3 regions of the Carnobacterium mobile DSM 4848 genome follow, and region 2 is predicted to be linked to each of the others. Evidence: predicted binding sites of a transcription regulator. Region 2 holds the regulator's gene; each other region holds the start of a gene.

Evidence for each region. The regulator CtsR, encoded in region 2, represses protease genes until heat stress. The targets are predictions, from matches to a motif close to TTGGTCAAAAAAGGTCAAANA.
Region 1: a site for CtsR is predicted at 2,983-3,003, ahead of clpP (ATP-dependent Clp endopeptidase proteolytic subunit ClpP). Genes of this name have one in related genera too.
Region 3: a site for CtsR is predicted at 2,151-2,171, ahead of clpB (ATP-dependent chaperone ClpB). Genes of this name have one in related genera too.

The regions. Positions count from the first base shown of each region.
Region 1 covers NZ_JQMR01000001.1:1,293,706-1,298,681, reverse strand. Annotated here, with positions in the region: gene BR87_RS06080 (gluconeogenesis factor YvcK family protein) at 1-31, shown strand, start outside; gene whiA (DNA-binding protein WhiA) at 70-1,020, shown strand; gene rpoN (RNA polymerase factor sigma-54) at 1,064-2,431, opposite strand; tRNA gene BR87_RS06065 (tRNA-Arg) at 2,568-2,639, shown strand; gene clpP (ATP-dependent Clp endopeptidase proteolytic subunit ClpP) at 3,086-3,682, shown strand; gene BR87_RS06050 (DsbA family protein) at 4,171-4,701, shown strand.
Region 2 covers NZ_JQMR01000001.1:1,575,391-1,580,366, reverse strand. Annotated here, with positions in the region: gene BR87_RS07505 (ISL3 family transposase) at 1-1,038, opposite strand, end outside; gene BR87_RS07500 (CtsR family transcriptional regulator) at 1,560-2,027, shown strand; gene BR87_RS07495 (ATP-dependent Clp protease ATP-binding subunit) at 2,045-4,546, shown strand; gene BR87_RS07490 (hypothetical protein) at 4,685-4,976, shown strand, end outside.
Region 3 covers NZ_JQMR01000001.1:643,023-647,998, reverse strand. Annotated here, with positions in the region: gene BR87_RS02900 (Cof-type HAD-IIB family hydrolase) at 1-587, opposite strand, end outside; gene BR87_RS02895 (alpha/beta fold hydrolase) at 712-1,476, shown strand; gene BR87_RS02890 (metal-sulfur cluster assembly factor) at 1,561-1,902, shown strand; gene clpB (ATP-dependent chaperone ClpB) at 2,219-4,831, shown strand; gene BR87_RS02880 (YjzD family protein) at 4,880-4,976, opposite strand, start outside.

The DNA.
Region 1 (4,976 bases), 280 kb from region 2:
AAACAATCGTACTCGTTTGGCCAAAATTTAATAACTTCTATTGAACTGATTAGAAAGAAGGCGAACGAGTTGTCTTATGCTTCAGAAGTAAAAAAAGAATTGACCCAACTAGAAGTACACCGAGAACATGCACGAGCGGAATTAGCAGCATTGATTCGGATGAATGGAACGGTCAGTTTAGTGAACAAAAAATTTGTTTTGAATATTCAAACAGAAAATGCTGCGATAGCCAGAAGAATTTATGTCTTGTTGAAAGACCATTTTGCTGTTGAAAGTGAATTGTTAGTAAGACGAAAAATGAAATTAAAGAAAAATAATGTTTATATTGTACGGTTAAAAAAAGGTACTCAAAAAGTATTATCTGATCTTTCTATTATGGATGAAGCGACGATCCATAGTCATGTCCCAGAAGAAATCATGACAAATTCTCAAAAAATGCGTTCTTATTTAAGAGGTGCATTTCTAGCTGGTGGATCTGTTAATAATCCTGAGACTAGTCGGTATCATTTAGAAATTTATTCTAATTATGCTGAGCACAATCATGATGTCTGCCAAATGATGAACTATTTTGGGATAAATGCTCGTACATTGGAAAGGCGCAACGGCTATATTACCTATTTAAAAGAAGGTGAAAAGATTGCTGACTTTTTAGCCTTGATAGGTGCTACAAGTGGGATGTTGAAATTTGAAGATGTACGAATTGTTCGAGATATGCGAAACTCTGTTAATCGTTTGGTAAATTGCGAAAATGCAAACTTAAATAAAACCATCGATGCAGCAGGCAAGCAGATCGAAAGCATTCAGTATATTGATGAGATGATGGGATTAGATAAATTGCCGGAAAAATTGCAAGAAATTGCTTTGGTTCGTCTGGAAGCACCTGAAGTCTCATTAAAAGAATTAGGTGAAATGATTCCGAGTGGTCCTATCAGTAAATCTGGCATTAACCATCGTTTACGAAAGCTGAATGAGATTGCTGAAAAGTTACGCAATAAAAATACTGCTGTTCAACAAAAATAAACATACCAGATAAAACTGAAAAAGTTTTATCTGGTATGTTTTATTAAGCTTCAAAACGTTTCCGTTTTGAAGAGGCGGGAATCGAAAGTGCTTCACGGTACTTGGCTACTGTCCTGCGAGAAATTTCAAGACCGTCTGTTGTAAGAATATCAACAATTTTTTGGTCAGATAAAGGTTTTTGTTTATCTTCTGCTTCTATTAATTGAGCGAGTTGTTGTTTAACTTGTTCGGAAGAAACACTCGTTGACGCTTCCGCCAGCGAAGATTCTCCTTTTTTAAAAGATAAGGCATTCGTAAAGAAATGCTTTAATTCAAAAATGCCGAAAGAAGTTTCTAAATATTTTCCATTGACTGATCGGCTGACTGTTGATTCGTGAATGTCCAGTTCCGTGGCGATTTCTTTTAAAGTCAACGGCTGTACAGGGTGTTCCGGCAGAATGAAAAAATCTCTTTGCTTTTCTACAATTGCCGTTCCTACTCTTAAAATGGTGTCTCCGCGTTGGATAAGACTGCGTTTGAGCCACTCGTACTCAGCACGCTTTTCTTTTATAAATGTTGTAACATCTTTATCTTTTACTTGGAGCATATCTTCATAGTAGTCTTTTTGGAACGAAATAACGGGCAACCCTGATTTAACAGAAATAACATTCAGTTTTTCAGACTGTATTTCAATAAACAAATCAGGTTTGAGAAACTGTTCGATTTCTCCATTAAACAGAGCACCGGGATAAGGAGTTAGGTTTTGGACAAAATCTGAAATAAGTTGTAATTCATTTAATGAGATATCTATCTTCCGAGTGATTTCTTTCCATTTTCGATTAGCAAACAAATCAAATTCTTCTTCTAGAATGAGATAAGCCATATTTGGTGCAGTTTCATCTCGTTCTGTTTGAAGCATCAGACATTCTTGCAGGTTTCTGGCCCCTACACCTGCTGGTTCTAATTGTTGGAGCAGAGTCAGAGCATCTAAAAGCTGGATAGGTTCTGCATGGGTTATGCGTGCAGCATCTTCTAATGAAACGGTTAAATAGCCATTAGTGTCAAGATACTCACTAAGCCATAAGACTAGCTCTCGTAAATAAGTATCGCGCATGGTCAAATGAATTTGTTCAGATACATATTCAAATAAAGATAAATAAGTATCAGGAATTTGATTCATATAATTTGTTTCCTCATCATCTCGATTATAAATCCTTGTTTTGGCGACAGGAGAAGATAAAGACTTTACCGTTGACTGTTCTGACGGCACAGTGACTTCAATTAAAGGGTTTCCCAAAGCTTTTTGATTTAAAAAAGATACTAAATCTTCTTGATTGTACTGTAGCATTTGAATAGATTGTTGGAGTTGTTGTGTCATAGCCATCTTTTGAACTTGATTTTGTTGGGGTGTGAAATTTTGTTCGAATTTCATGTGACGATCTCCTTATATAAACTATTTATATGTATTTATCATACCACAAAGGTACACGTTAATCTTTTGCTCTACTAAAAAGTCTTGTTTTTTTATTCGTTATCGGCTAAACTATAGTAGTTGATGAATTTGTACAGTCTCCTTAGTGTAATGGATATCACGTAAGATTCCGGTTCTTGAGATGGGGGTTCGATTCCCTCAGGAGACATCTCCAAGGTGGTTTATCGTCGGCTTAATAAAGTTTTCGAAAGTTCGCCGCAAGATTATCGCAAAATAATTAAATACCCGGAACATAGTTTCCCGATGACTTTACTTTAAAAGAAAAAACTTTCAACTTTTTCTTTTTATTTCTATGGCTAAAGTACTTTTGTGAAATAGGATATTGAACGATTAGAGGCGAATTCTAATCGCTTTTTTTATTGGTTCTACAACATTTGATGTTGGTCAGCAAAAAAATGATTTAGATATACATCTCAACCATATTCCGGAGGAAATTTTATTACCAACGCTAAAAAATAAAGAACCTTTTTATTTAAAAAAAGCAGTCAATTTATTTGACCTTTGTTGACCAAAAGAGTAAAATACAATTTAGTAAGACTATATAAAGTTTGTGTTACAATAAAAAGAACACCACTTTAAGGAGGAAAACAATTTATGAACTTAGTACCTACAGTAATCGAACAATCGCCAAGAGGCGAACGTGCTTATGATATTTATTCACGTTTATTAAAAGATCGCATTATTATGTTGAGTGGTCAAATTGATGACAATGTAGCCAACTCTGTTATTGCTCAATTGTTATTCTTAGATGCTCAAGATTCTGAGAAAGATATTTTTGTTTACGTTAATTCACCAGGCGGAAGTGTCACAGCTGGTTTAGCTATTTATGATACAATGAACTTTATTAAAGCAGATGTTCAAACCATTGCAATGGGAATGGCAGCTTCAATGGGAAGTTTCTTATTGACAGCAGGAACAAAAGGAAAACGATTTGCTTTACCAAACGCTGAAATTATGATTCATCAACCGTTAGGCGGAGCACAAGGACAAGCAACTGAAATTGAAATTGCTGCACGTCACATCTTAAAAACGCGTGAACGTCTAAATAAAATTTTAGCAGAACGTACAGGACAACCGATTGAAGTAATTGAACGAGACACAGACCGTGATAACTTCATGAGTGCAGAAGATGCGAAAGCTTACGGTTTGATTGACGAAATCATGGAAAACAATTCTGAATTAAAACAATAAGAAGAGACTGCCTAACCAGGAACAGTTAATTTAAAAAACGCAGAAAGTCCCACCAAAAAACATTTGGTAGCTTTCTGCGTTTTTTTGCTATTTGATAAGAAACAGCTAAAATAGATTCTATTATTTTTAGTGTTGGTAAGAAGAATGAGTCTATTCCACAACTTGAAATTTTCGGAGGAATAGCGGCTCCTTGCAGCCATGTAAAGGATTCAATGCGAATTACGAAGCGGTTAGGCTTCGTTTGAGGCTTGAAAGGCTGGAGACAAGTAAGGCTCCAGTCGTTCCCATGGCTCTTGCAAGCAGACGCGTAAATTCCGGAGGAAATTTCATTATTAAGCATGACCAACACAATTCGATAAAGAACCCTAAAACAGAATGGTAGTACTTATAAAAGATCGATTTTCAAGAAAGTGGAATCGAAAAAATAACAATTAACAGAAAATGCCTGTATACTATTAAGTATTAAAAGATAAAGGAGATTCTTAAGTATGGATATTAGTAAAATCAAAGCAAACGAAGTTGATACAACTTATGGATTTAAAATCGGCAATCCAGAAGCACCTGTAAAAATAATAGAGTTTATAAACTTGCGCTGTCCTTACTGCAAACAATGGTATGAGGAATCGAAAGAGTTGTTAGCAGAATATGTTGCAGCAGGCAAAGTTCAACGAATCATTAAGCACTTTGATAAAGAAAAACCAAGTCTAGCAAAAGGAAATGTAGTTCATCATTATTTAGATTATACGCATCCTGAAAAAGCTTTAGAAGAAATGGATTACTTTTTTGAAAAGCAAGATGAGTGGGGCGATTTAGGAGGAGCAGCTGACGTCGAAGCTTACGTTGAAGAAAAACGAGGTCTATCTTTAAATCCAAACGAAAAAGAAATCAATGGCATCATAGAAGAAGCTGGCCGTGCTAATGTGGTATTTGTACCTACCATTTTTATTGGCGATGAAATTTTTGACGAACACATTACGACGAAGGAATTAAAAGATTTGATTGAAGCAGAATTAAAGTAAGAGCAATAAGAAGAAATAAAAACTGAACAAACAAGCAGTTAAAAAATCTATCTTTCGTTCTTAGCGGTTTTTTTGATAGAATAAGCAAGGAAAAAACAATAAAGAATACAAATAGCTGTAGAAAATTTATTGATTTCATATTGAACCTTTATAGTTGAAAGTTGTTAGGCGAAATGGTAAAATAAACAATGTAAGAGATGAACGCAGTCAGTTATTTTGTGCTGCTAGAGAGAACAAGTTTAAAGCATACAGTTAACTGAATGTCTTGTCTCACG
Region 2 (4,976 bases):
GAAATTACGGTGTTCCAGTGCCCATTTCAATTGATTGAAAAGTGCATAAACGCATTCAAGTTTGGGATCAAGCTGCACAAGGTAATCCGCCATCATTTTTTCAGTAACAGCCCCTTCATATAACCGGTGAGTAAAATAACAGGAAAAATCTAAATCGTCTTCATTTTTAAGAACTAACTTCCATTGTTTTTTTAATTTTCGATAATCCCTCGGTCTCGTGTAACGCAGTTCATTCATGACCTTGATTCGTTCGCTGTTCAAAGCCCGATTCATGTGTTGGACGATGTGAAATCGGTCAATGATAATTTTAGCGTAGGGGAAACAATCTATCACAAGCTGTGTATAGGGTGAGTACATATCCATCGTGACCGTTTTGACTTTGTTTCTTGCTTCTACTGGATACCGCATAAAATAATCCAACAGGTAAGGCAATTGCCTATTCTCGACAACATCCGTCAACCGGTGGGTTGACGCATTAATAAACAGAAAGCTCATCGCTCCGGATACATCCTTAACCGACTTGAATTCATCGATGGAAAGATGTTGCGGCAGTTCCTGATTGTTTGGTTCAAGCGTCTCCCCAACTTGGCGCATTACCCGAATCACAGTAGGAGGAGAAACTGACAGGTGCTGGGCGATAAGTGTCATGGATTGTGTCTCTTTCAATTCCATGGCAATGGTTGTCTTGATCAAATTAGATATGAAGCAGTGGCGATCGACTAGGGAGGTTTCCGCTATGAAAGTCGAATTACAGTGCTTACAAAGAAACCGCTGCTTTTTCAATCGGAGCAGTACAGGCTGGAAATTGACATGAGTCAGTGTGAGTGTAGAACATTTTGTGCCGTGTTTGATAAGATCCTGAGAAGAGGTGTTTTTTACACCGCACACTTTACAGCAGGAAGGCCGATAGGTCAATTTCCCATGCACTACCAGATATTCTTGATCTTTTTTCTTTTCCCTCGTAACAGGGACTTCAGATAAATAAATGTTCGGGTCTTTAATATGGAGCAGTTTTTTTATATAATGAGTGTGGGCCATGTGAATTCTCCTATTCTTTTGTGTGGTAACTTAATTATAGGAGTTCACTGGTCTTTTTTCATTTAAAAACGAAAATAGTGCCAGTGAACCGATTGGTTCACCAACACTAAATATTATAGAGCCGAAATAATCACTTATTATTAGTGGTTATTTCTTTTTTATTTTATCGTTTTAGTAATAAGGAAGAGGTTGCTAATCTTTCTTTGAGTGAGCTATGCAGTTCAAGTTTCCAGCCAAATGGTATACAACTCTTTTTTAATACGATAGGAACGAATAATTTTTAAAGTAAATAAGCGGAGTTGCTTTTCAAATGAATTATTTTCTCGTATAATTAAAGTCAGGATTAGTCAAGGAATCAGCTAGTCAGTTTAACGTTTTCTTGACCTGAAATAATAAAGTATTAAGTCTGGTGTTGAGACAAAAAGAAAAGGAGTGTTACTGAGAGAACACCGTTGCATTGTGTGGTAAAAATAGGTAATATACATACCATACATCTTCATTGTTTCAGTAACAATTAGCACATGAACAATCAAAATATGTCGGATATCATTGAAGCTTATTTGAAAAAAGTACTTGGAACGGATGAGCAAGTCGAAATTAGACGTAGTGAAATGGCAGAACGATTTAATTGTGTTCCTTCTCAAATTAACTATGTTATCAATACACGGTTTACTGTTCAGCAAGGTTATCTAGTTGAAAGTAAACGCGGTGGCGGCGGATATATCCGGATAATTAAAGTAAAATTATTGGATGAAGTAGAAATGCTGAATATGATGATCGATGTAATTGGAGACGAAATTTCACAACGAGATGCTTTTTCAATTATTGAAACATTATATGAAGACAATATGATTGCTAAACGCGAAGCGAATTCAATGTTGGCGGTCATGGAAAAGTCAGTTTTATCACTGGATCCAAAGAAGGAACATGCACTAAGAGCACGGATATTAACTGCTTTTTTAAATAACTTAAAATACGAACAGTCATAGGAGATGGAGGCAATAATATGAATGAATTATTTTCAGAAAAAGCAAAAGACGTTTTAATTTTAGCTCAAGAAGAAGCTAAAAGATTTCGCCAAAATTCTATAGGGACTGAACATATTTTATTAGGACTTATGGTGGAACAAGAAGGAATTGCTGGAAAAACACTACGCCAATTTTCTGTAACTGAAAATGATGTACGGGAAGAGATCGAACATTTCACAGGTTATGGCACCATGAAATACAGCTCAAAAGATATAGTCTTGCCGTACTCGCCAAGAGCTAAACAAGCTATTACATTGGCTACTGATGAAGCAAGACGAATGGGAGCACCTTTAGTAGGAACAGAACATCTTTTACTTGGTTTACTGCGAGAAGAAGATATTTTATCCTCTAAAATTTTAACTAATTTGGATATCAGTTTGAACAAAACTCGTCAAGTTTTATTGAAAAAAATGGGAGTCACAGAGGGAACCAATGGAAAAGGGAGACGACCAAAAGCTGCTGCTAAGCCGGTGGTTGGTACGCCTACACTGGATTCTTTAGCACGAGACCTAACAGCTAATGCCCGAGCCGGAAAGATGGATCCAATTATAGGAAGAAAAACAGAAATTCAACGAATTGTCCAAATATTGAGCCGTCGGACTAAAAACAACCCTGTTTTGATTGGCGAACCTGGAGTCGGCAAAACAGCTATCGCAGAAGGGCTGGCCCAAAAAATTGCTTTGGGAGAGGTTCCATCAACACTAGCCAACAAACGTTTAATGATGCTTGATATGGGTTCGTTGGTCGCCGGTACAAAATACCGTGGCGAGTTTGAGGAACGGATGAAGAAAATAATCGATGAAATTTATCAAGACGGAGAAGTGATTCTATTTATTGATGAATTGCATACATTGATTGGAGCAGGAGGCGCTGAAGGAGCAATTGATGCTTCAAATATCATAAAACCTGCTTTAGCTCGTGGAGAATTGCAAACAATTGGAGCAACCACTTTAGATGAGTATCAAAAGTATATTGAAAAAGACGCAGCATTAGAAAGACGTTTTTCTCCTATACGTGTAGATCAGCCAACTCCAGAAGAAACGGAAGAAGTTTTGCTGGGTTTACGTTCCCGCTATGAAGAACATCATGGAGTTGAAATCACAGAAGAAGCAATCCGTGCAGCCGTTCAATTGTCTTCTCGTTACATCACTTCTCGACAATTGCCGGACAAAGCCATTGATTTGATCGATGAATCAGCTTCTAAAGTTCGTTTGGATAGTTCTTCTAAACCAACACCAGTGGCAGCAGCATTAGCTGATTTAGACGCCATGGTTCAAGAAAAAGAAGAAGCGATCCAATTGCAAGATTTTGAAAGAGCAGCTAAAGTACGTACAAAAGAAATGCGGCAACGGAAAAAAATCGAAAGTATATTGTTGAAACAAGAAAAACAAGCTTCCTCTGATTCGCAATTACAAGTTACGGAATTGGATATTGCAGAAGTAGTCTCTTTATGGACAGGGATTCCAGTACAGCAAATGGAACAAAAAGAATCTGATCGCTTATTGAAACTGGAAAAAGTATTGCACAATCGTGTTATCGGTCAAGAAGAAGCAGTCAGCGCAGTTGCCAGAGCTATTAGACGTGCCCGAAGTGGTTTGAAAGATCCTAACCGTCCGATTGGTTCATTTATGTTTTTAGGTCCTACAGGTGTTGGTAAAACAGAATTGGCAAAAACGTTGGCAGAAGCTATGTTTGGCAGTGAAGATGCTTTAATACGGGTTGATATGTCAGAGTTTATGGAAAAATACAGCACGAGCCGTTTGATCGGTTCTCCTCCAGGGTATGTAGGTTACGATGAAGGCGGACAATTGACTGAAAAAATTCGGCAAAAACCTTATTCTGTCATTTTATTCGATGAAGTTGAAAAGGCACATCCTGATGTCTTTAATATTCTGCTACAAGTACTGGATGATGGACATTTAACGGATTCTAAAGGCCGTAAAGTTGATTTCAAGAATACGGTTATGATTATGACGTCCAACCTTGGAGCGACAGCTTTACGAGATGAGAAATCAGTTGGGTTTAGTGCCGTTGATGCTAGAAAAGACCATAAAACAATGGAAAAACGGATTAAAGAAGAGTTGAAAAATACATTCAAACCGGAGTTTATCAACCGTTTGGATGAAATTATCGTCTTCCACTCTCTTGAAAAACCTGAACTGAACAAAATTGTTAAGTTAATGGGACAAGTGATTGTTAAACGTTTAGAAGAAATGGATATCCATGTTAAGATTACACAAGCTGCAATTGATGTCATTGCAAAAGCCGGCTTTGATCCTGAGTATGGGGCACGTCCTTTACGCCGTGCTATTCAAAAAGAGATCGAAGACCGTTTAAGCGAAGAATTATTGAATAAGACTGTTAAAATTGGAGATCATGTGACGATCGGAGCAACAAAAGGTAAAATCCGTATTGCAGTAAAAGAGCCTACCGAAAAGCAAGGGAAAATTAGCGCACCGGAAGATACGGTCAAAGCTTAACCTCTGCTGGTTAAATGAAGTATTTAGCAGAAACGCCTAACACAGTAATAGTATGTTAGGCGTTTTTGTTCGTATTATTTTTATGTTTCTGCTATGATTATTGTGTAGATAGATTGAATAGAAGGGGATGTAAAGAATATGAAAAAAAGTACACGTAACTTACTTATCGGTTTAGGAGCAACAATGGCTGTTGGAGCGATTATTCTATCGGCATCTAATAATTCGATGGCCAAAGTAGAAGCTTATATGAACCGCCAAAGAGCAAAAAACTTTGTAAAAGATAAATTAAAAGGGAATGAAAAAGCTTTAGACGTCGTTGAAAAACTATCAGACGATGAAGTGATAAACTTATTGAAAGTGGTGGATAAAGTTACCGACTTGAAAGGACAAGTTGGAACGTATAGTGACCACTTAAAAGAGGCAACGAATG
Region 3 (4,976 bases), 930 kb from region 2:
GCTTTTTGAACTCCGGCTGAAACAATTTCTAAACAGGGAGTTTGGCCGCCCCATGTTCTAACTTCAACTAAATCGCCATAACGCTGAATAATTTTATTGATAATAAGTTCTTGGTTTTCTTGTGCAGTAAAGACACAAACCGAGGTAGGATCGCTTTTTAAATTAGCAGCTGATAATTTTTGAGTATCTTGCTGTCCATTTGGAAAAAAATCCGGATAAGGCAAGAAATCTTCATCGGCGTACACAGTATCGAGTAATTCAGCTGCAATCAATTGAATATCAAAATCTTTCTTTAAGTCGAGCATATCAATAGCAAGTTCACGACTGATTGTTTTATGGTATTGATCTGACCAACTTGTTTCATTCGGCAAGTGGCATAAAGCTCCATTAAAGTTAATCATCGGAGTATCCATTTTTAATTGCGAATAGTAATATTTACTGTTGCGGTAAGGCCGACCAGTGGCTATTGAAATGATGTGGCCTGCTTCTTTGGCCTTTTGAAAAACTCGTTGAGTTTTAGAAGTGATTTTTGATTGTTGATTTAAAGTAGTGCCATCTAAGTCAATGGCGATTAATTTTTTATTCATAGGTTCCTCCAATTATTTACTGTCCTTGTTTAATTTATGTTAAACTAAAAAGAATAAAACACTGTATTCTTACTGTACCATAAATAATAAAAAAATAAATGCTTAATAAAGTGAGGAAATTAAAATGATCTCAATCAAATCAACTGCCATAGCAGGTTTGCCCCTATTAGAAATTGCTCCTTCCGGTCAAGAAATGAACCAGCTGCCGACAGTGGTCTTTTACCATGGGTGGACCAGCTGCAAAGAAAGCAGCTTAGTCAATGGATATGAATTGGCAAAAAAAGGTTATAGAGCGTTGCTGCCAGATGCTTATCTGCATGGAGAACGAAAGAGTGAAGAGGGAGTAACAGGAAAAGAAACTGTATTTTGGGATGTTGTTACCAAAAGCTTAGAAGAATTGCCGGAACTTCGAGACCATTATGTTGAAGCGGGTCTTTCTGATCCAGAACGGTTTGGTGTAGCTGGTCTTTCAATGGGTGGAATAACAACGTGCGCCGCATTGACCCAATTTCCCTGGATCAAATCAGCTGTTGTATTAATGGGCAGCCCTGATCCGATTGCATTTTCTGAATGGTTGTTATCCTCCACATGGGTTGAAGGGATAGCAGCATCATCTGACGAGAAAGCGGCATATACAAAAGAACTGGCTGCTCTCGATCCTATTTCATTGGCAGAACACCCTGAATCTATTAATAAGCGCCCTGTACATTTTTGGCACGGTACCAAAGATGAGCTTGTACCGTATCAGATGACGTTTGATTTTTATCAGCACATCAAAGGCCAACCATATGCTAATAATGTTAGTTTGACGACTACCGTTGGGGCAGGCCACAAAGTACCTTATTTAATTTCTGTGGAAATGTCTGACTTCTTTTCTAAACATTTATAATTTTTTCACAAAATCATCTTGAACGTATTTACTTTTTGCATTAGAACCGGTAGACTAGCCGTATAAATACGAGGAGGAATACTGATGGAAAATGAAGCTAAACTGTGGGAGCCGGAAGCTGCATCTGAGATTTATGAACGGATCATGACTGCTTTAGAACAAGTGATTGATCCAGAGTTAGGAATCGATATCGTTAATTTAGGTCTTGTTTACCATGCTTATTTATATGAAACGGGATTGTGTGTAGTAGAAATGACGCTTACTACCATGGGATGTCCGCTTGTCGATGTGATCACAGATGACATTATCACAGCTATGAAAGATATTCCTGAAGTGACTGCCACAGAAGTTAAATTGGTTTGGTATCCTGTTTGGGACCCTTCAAAAATGAGCCGTTATGCTCGGATTGCTTTAGGCATCCGTTAATTGCATAGAATTTTAAGGACTGTTTTTCATTCATTTTATGAATAAGAAACAGTCTTTTAATTTACAAAGAAATAGGTCACTTGCTCTTTTAAGTGCTTAAGTAGAAGAGGAGACATTTTTAAGGCATCATAATTGACACACGTTTTCCTCCTCTTTATAGTAAGAGTTGGGATAGAGAAAAAAAGCTCACTGCATCTACTTTTTTTGATAGAATAACTGAACAGGCAGGTTTTCAAAGCGAGAACATTTGTTTGATTAATTCTGACCAAAGGAATATAATAAAGATAAAGAAGTGAACAAAAAGGAGGAGCAGAATTTGGATAGTGAAAAATTAACCACCACAATGCAGCAGGCGTTGGCTGAAGCTCAACAAATTGCGATAGTAAGACAACACCAAGAAATAGACATTGTGCATTTGTGGAAAGTATTTATGGCGCCAGATAGTTTTGCCCACAATTTTTATCAAACGGTTGGTCTGGATACAGCAGAATTTGAACATAAAATTGATGAAGAGTTAGATAAGTTACCTGTTATTGAAGGTAGTTCAGTCAATTACGGCCAAGCAATGAGTCAAAATTTATTCCGCTTATTGTCGGAAGCAGACAAATTGCGCGAATCCTTTCAAGATGACTATTTGGCTACAGAAATTGTCCTATTGGCTTTAATGAAATTAAAAAATTATGTTTTAACAACGTATCTTTTATCAAACGGGATAAACGAAATGCAACTTAAAACAGCCATTGAAGAAATGAGAGGCGGCGATCGTGTGACTTCGCAAAATCAAGAAGAAAGTTACCAAGCACTGGAAAAGTATGGGATTGATCTTGTTCAAGCGGTTAAAAGCGGCAAACAAGACCCGGTTATTGGGCGTGATGAAGAAATTCGCAACGTTATTCGGATTTTGTCGCGCAAAACGAAGAACAACCCCATTTTAATCGGTGAACCAGGTGTAGGGAAAACAGCCATTGTTGAAGGATTGGCTCAACGAATTGTCCGTAAAGACGTTCCTGAAAATTTAAAAGACAAAACGATTTTTTCATTAGATATGGGCGCTTTGATTGCAGGAGCGAAATTCCGCGGAGAATTTGAAGAGCGCTTAAAAGCAGTTTTAAAAGAAGTGAAAAAAAGTGACGGCAGGATCATTTTATTTATTGATGAAATTCATAATATCGTAGGAGCCGGAAAAACGGAAGGCAGTATGGATGCAGGAAACTTATTGAAACCTATGCTGGCTCGTGGAGAATTACATTGTATCGGGGCAACTACTTTAGATGAATACCGGTTATATATGGAAAAAGATAAGGCTTTAGAGCGTCGTTTTCAAAGAGTACAAGTTGATGAACCGACTGTTGAAGATACCATCAGTATTTTACGGGGATTAAAAGAACGCTTTGAAATTCACCATAGTGTTAACATCCATGATAATGCTTTAGTGGCAGCAGCAACTCTTTCTGATCGTTATATTACAGATCGGTACTTGCCAGATAAAGCGATTGATTTAGTAGATGAAGCTTGCGCGACAATTCGAGTTGAAATGAATTCAATGCCAACAGAATTGGACCAAGTAACGCGCCGATTAATGCAGTTGGAAATTGAAGAAGCAGCTTTGAAAAAAGAAAAAGATGAAGCTAGTAAGCGGAGATTAGAGAATCTGCGGGAAGAATTAGCTGATTTACGTGAAGAAGCTAATTTATTGAAAATGAAATGGGAGACTGAAAAAGAAGAAGTTTCCAAATTGCGTGACAAGCGAGCTGAAATCGAACAAACACGTCGTGAATTAGAAGATGCTGAAAGCAATTATGATTTGGAAAAAGCTGCTGTATTACGGCACGGAAAAATACCGGCTTTAGAAAAAGAATTAAAAGCATTAGAAGCAGAGAATTCGGAAGAAAAACAACAGACCCCTCGATTGGTTCAAGAGTCTGTTACTGAAAATGAAATTGCCTCAGTGGTAGGCCGGATGACCGGTATCCCAGTGACACGATTGGTTAAAGGCGAACGAGAAAAACTGTTGCACCTAGCAGATACCTTACACGAACGCGTTATCGGACAAGACGAGGCAGTAGACAGCGTAACAGATGCGGTTATTCGCGCACGGGCTGGCTTGCAAGATCCAAACCGGCCGCTGGGTTCATTCTTATTTTTAGGTCCGACTGGTGTAGGGAAAACGGAATTGGCTAAAGCGTTGGCTGAAAATCTATTTGATTCTCAAGAACGCATGGTTCGTATCGATATGAGCGAATATATGGAAAAACATTCTGTTTCTCGCTTGGTAGGAGCTCCTCCAGGTTATGTAGGTTACGAAGAAGGCGGACAACTAACTGAAGCGATCCGTCGTAATCCCTACAGTATTGTGTTGCTGGATGAGATTGAAAAAGCTCATCCGGATGTTTTTAATATTTTGTTACAAGTGTTAGATGACGGACGTTTGACTGATGGAAAAGGACGAATAGTAGATTTTAAAAATACTGTTCTCATTATGACCAGTAATTTAGGTTCATCTCTATTATTAGAAGGAACGGATCAAACCGGCCATATTGAAGAATCGGTTAAAGAACAAGTCATGTCCTTACTCACTACTCATTTTAAACCAGAATTTTTAAACCGTATTGACGATACCGTCTTGTTTGCTCCGCTTAGTCTTGAAGTTGTGAAAAAGATTATCTTAAAATTAACACATGATTTGGCTGAGCGATTAGCAGATCAAGAAATTGAGCTGACTATTTCAGAAGAAGCCCAAACTTGGATAGCACAAAACGCATATGATCCAATGTATGGTGCTCGGCCATTAAAACGTTATTTAACTAAAGCTATTGAAACACCACTTGCAAGAGAAATCATTGCTGGAAAAATATTGCCAAACACAAAAGTTACCATTGCCTTGAAACAAGAAGAGCTGGCCTTTGATTACCAGCCGATAGAAGAATAAAAAAATAAAAAGCCTTCTTATAATTCAGATAAGAAGGCTTTTTATTTTTTATTCATTTGTAGTATTTGCGTGGACAGTTTTTGGAAGAACTTGTCCGATCAACAGAACAACAACTGCTGAAATCAGCCCAATAAGGGTAGCAGTC